2 regions of the Shimazuella sp. NTD247 genome follow, and region 2 is predicted to be linked to the other one. Evidence: a T-box and tRNA genes for the amino acid it is inferred to sense, from the RefSeq annotation. Region 2 holds a T-box; the other holds one or more tRNA genes.
What was found. A T-box is a leader RNA that pairs with one kind of tRNA and senses whether it is charged. The one in region 2 lies ahead of leuS (leucine--tRNA ligase), so its partner is inferred to be a tRNA-Leu.
Positions count from the first base shown of each region.

Region 1: it encodes a tRNA-Leu, which carries the amino acid that the T-box ahead of leuS (leucine--tRNA ligase) is inferred to sense. The anticodon was not compared.

Region 1 covers NZ_JCAJZU010000006.1:117,440-119,704, forward strand. The annotation lists gene AC5WOC_RS15655 (hypothetical protein) at 1-184, opposite strand, end outside; tRNA gene AC5WOC_RS15660 (tRNA-Leu) at 903-990, opposite strand; tRNA gene AC5WOC_RS15665 (tRNA-Gly) at 1,005-1,079, opposite strand; tRNA gene AC5WOC_RS15670 (tRNA-Phe) at 1,083-1,158, opposite strand; gene AC5WOC_RS15675 (DnaD domain protein) at 1,223-2,265, opposite strand, start outside.
Region 2 covers NZ_JCAJZU010000002.1:590,599-592,863, forward strand. The annotation lists gene leuS (leucine--tRNA ligase) at 1-1,222, opposite strand, end outside; T-box leader at 1,283-1,501, opposite strand; gene AC5WOC_RS07595 (hypothetical protein) at 1,633-1,914, shown strand; gene AC5WOC_RS07600 (hypothetical protein) at 2,074-2,265, shown strand, end outside.

The sequences.
Region 1 (2,265 bases), on a different contig from region 2:
ATGCTGCTATGATCGGACTTAAATCAAAGTCGCGATCACTTACACATGTATCTACGTATCGCAAAATTTCCTCAGCATATTTCTCCAACTCATGATTATAGAAAACCCAACTGATGTCCCATTCACTTGATCCTTCTACACAACCATCTAGTGATGTATGCATATACAAAATTACTTTTCTCATTGATTTTCACTCCCAATCATTAAGTATAAATTCCTATCAATCACACATATCTTTTTATCCATGTGTTTCAATCTATAAATTCTATCCTCAAGTAGAACTTGCAGTATCGTTTTGATGTTTTTATTTTAACATCTATCTTTTGCTCAAATTTCTTATCAATTGCTGTAATGCTTTTTTAGAAAAATTCTAATAAAAGATGAGATATCTTTCAACGAACATACTACTCTTTTTTTAACACGAATGGTTCCACGCTGAATTTCACAGCATGTAGAGTAACTCTTTAAAAAGGAATAGAACCTAAACAGTCATAAATCGGATTTTATGAGTACCATATATAGACATCGTTATTTTTCCAATTTGACAACTCCATACGGCTAAAGCCGTTGGATTCTTGGGACGATAGCCTCATGACTATTTCATTACCAAGCTAACCCCATACGCCCCACGGTTTATGTTTGTTGATTTCTTCTTTACCGCGAGCAAACTTGGTTTTCGTCTGTCACGACTATGCATATATTACCATGGGAATGTTTGTTTGTAAATTTGCTTTTTTCCAAAGGGAAGGAAAATTCCTTACCCTCGTTCAACGCTCGCTTTTAACCCACGATTTAAACCGTGGGTTTTCTCGCCCGCAATGTTATAAGATTGCTCTACTATTCATGGAATCCAAATATACAAAAAGAAGCCTCCCAAAATGGGACGACTTCTTTTTTATGTATGGTGCCGAGGGCCGGACTTGAACCGGCACGGTGTAACCCACCGCAGGATTTTAAGTCCTGTGCGTCTGCCTATTCCGCCACCCCGGCAAGGCAGTAAAAGTTGGAGCGGAAGACGGGATTCGAACCCGCGACCCTCGCCTTGGCAAGGCGATGCTCTACCACTGAGCCACTTCCGCAACTGGTGGCTCGAGACGGAATCGAACCGCCGACACGAGGATTTTCAGTCCTCTGCTCTACCGACTGAGCTATCGAGCCATCAAGGAATCTGTAATCCTTATGTATTAAGGCATTTCGAGCTGACAAAAGTTATTATAACATGCTACTCTTTGTTGTGCAATACCTGATTTTCTGTTGATCGTAAAAATCTCATCGTAGCTTGTATATCCTCATATGTCCCTTGTAATTCCTCATCTGTAAAAGTCGGTTCCAACACTTCACGGGCTATTGTTTTCGGTAATTTTTTTATGCTCGGTTTTCTTCTTGCTTTTGTACTGTTTTCTTGTGGAGTAATTTGCTTCATATGTTCTTTCAACGCTTGATTTCTAGCCTGCTCTGACGTCTCAATATTCAAACGTTTCCAATGAGAGGCAATCTTCTCTACATATGCTTTTGGTAACTTTCGATCACACTTGATCATCACATAATCAAGCAATACATTCACTACTGGTGATGGTAATTGATAATGGGTGAGCAATGACTGGATAAGATTCATTTCACTTTTTGGAACTGCTGCTCCACCTTGATAATGAGCCAAAAGTTCAAACGGAGAAATACGTTCTAGTAATTGAAAGTGTTTCTCTTTTGCAGTCAGTTCTGACGGAGTAAGAGTCATCTCGTTTTCTGCTGGAACAATCGGTTGACTCACAGCTTTTATAGGATATAAGTTGCTATTCAAATGATGAAACAACTTTTCTAAATTTACATCTCCGCCAATGGAAACTTCTGGATTTTGAATCGATTTAATAAGTGCCGTTTCATCTAATTTAAACAAATAACAAGCTTGTTTTAATTCTGATTCCAATTGGGGAGTCCAGTTGGATGGTTTTATGGTAGTAGCCAAGCGGGAACGAACAAACCCAAAATCGATCACAGGGGGCCTTTTCTTTGAGGCAGTTTGCACTGGCTGAGTAACAGATATGGTAGCAGCTGTTTGACCATATACTTCTTGAAATGTCTTTGTCAAATCTACACTTGTTAACCCTTTTTCTTCTTGCCATACTTGATTTTTAATCAATTGGTATTCTTCTAATCCTAATTGTTGCTGCAATTGAACAGCCAAAGGCCTCGTCTGAAAAAAAGTCAAAGGGGCGAGAGGAGAGATTACTTGATACTCCAAATAATTTCCTTCTGTTTGACCATTTT
Region 2 (2,265 bases):
GATCCAAATGATCAGCAATAGCAGTAATCGCTTGTTGGTTTTCTACTCCATCAAAAATATCAGAGGAAACGAGTTTCCCTATTCCTGTGTATGCCTCAGTTAAAGGCTCGACCATCTGCTCGCCTTCCGGTTGCACTACTACTTTAATTGGCAAGTTATACTTTTTCGCAAATACAAAATCGCGCTCATCATGAGCTGGTACACCCATGACTGCTCCTGTCCCATAATCAAATAACACATAATTAGCGATCCAGATCGGTATTTCCTCACCTGTCAACGGATGAATTGCTTTTGCTCCTGTGTCGTACCCTAATTTTTCCACATCCGTCGCCGTACGTTCAAGTTCGGTGCTATTTCGCATCGTATGAATAAAGGAAAGTATCTCTTGTTCTTTTTCATTCCCAGCAATCAACTTAGGAACGAGTGGATGCTCTGGAGCCAACACCATATAGGTAACACCGTAGAGTGTGTCAGGACGTGTAGTAAATACACTTACTTCTTCTCCTACAGACGGCAAAGAAAAAGTGACGTTTGCCCCTTTGCTCTTTCCAATCCAGTTGCGCTGCATTGTTCTGATTTTATCTGGCCATTTTGGTAAGGTGTCTAATCCTTCAAGCAACCGTTCAGCATAATCCGTAATCCGCAGGAACCATTGAACTAGCTCCTTCTTGATCACTTCTGTTCCACACCGCCAACATTTCCCATCTTCTACCTGTTCGTTGGCCAGCACGGTATTACAACTTGGGCACCAGTTTACCGATGCTTCCTTACGGTACGCCAGTCCACGTTCATAAAACAATAAAAACAGCCACTGTGTAAAACGATAATAATCTGGCAGACACGTTCCTACGTAGCGGTCCCAATCATACGAACCACCGAGCAGAGACTGTTCTTTTCGAATTCGTTCCATATTATTAAGCGTCCACTCTCTGGGATTAATTCCTCGTTGAATAGCCGCATTTTCCGCTGGTAGTCCAAATGCATCTGCACCCATGGGATGAAGCACACGATAACCATTCATTCTACGAAAACGAGCGATAACGTCTCCAATGGAATAGACTCGAACATGCCCCATGTGAAGACCGTCTCCCGATGGATATGGAAACTGTTCCAATGCATAATAAGCGGGCTTCGTCTGATCTTCATCTGTCTTATGTAATGCATTTTCTTCCCAGTATGCTTGCCACTTTGCTTCTATCTCCCGATGCGCATACTCCTTCATGCCAATCAACCTTTCTTCTTCAACTTCGAAAAAATAAAAACCTCAAGCCACTAGCAGGTTGCTAGGGACGAGAGGTTGTATTCCCGCGGTACCACCCTAATTAGTGCTATGTATATAGCACTCGGCTCAAACCTGTAACGTAGGTATACGCCAAAGGTTACTTCTGTTCCCCTTTGGAGCGATGAAGCGAGTTCACATTTCCCTCAGGTTGGCTTGCACCAGAATGCCAACTCTCTAAGCTGAGTGAATTTAGCTACTACTCTCCATCTTAGCTTCATAGATGTTGCCATCATTATGCCCTGCTTTTTCGCCAATGTCAAGAACATTGAAATTTGCAATAGTATTCCTTTGTGAATTATGCGAAAATAGATGATGTTAAAATTACACAATTTTCGATCACTGGAGGAAAAATGGGTAACACTACTGCTGAAAAGATCCAGAATGTGATTACACACCTGCAGAACGCTATTAACAATGATAAGCGAGCCGATGCTGCTGACCAGCTCGACTCTGCTAAGACAGTCTTCCTATCGTGTCCCAAGGAGATTGTTGACAGCAAGTTTGGTCAGTATTCTGTCATTGTCAACATCAACAGTGCGATCGATGCTCTCAGGGCAAACGATGCTGAGCGTATCCACATTTGTATGGAACAGCTCAAGTCAGTCATTCCTCATCTGAAGAATATCAAGTGATCGAAAGGGCCTTGGGCAACCAGCGTCCTCAAATATTTAAACATCCCTTAATGACTTGGACACCTCTACTATTTAAAAATTAAACTATTAAAACGAGACTATGCTATACTTCAAGTGGATGACCAGAATATCATCCAACCTACGATCACTGGAGAGAAAATGCCAGTTGACATCAAGACGAACGTAAGGCTTACGATTGAGAACATCAAGACTGCATGTGATCCTAAGTTGAGCGTGCAGGAAGCAATTGATCAGCTTGAATCTGCACATGCTTGCTTTGAGCGAATCCAAAAAGTCAAAAATCTCGGAAAGCTTGGGAACAATTCCATTCTAGGCAACATCGCTCATGCA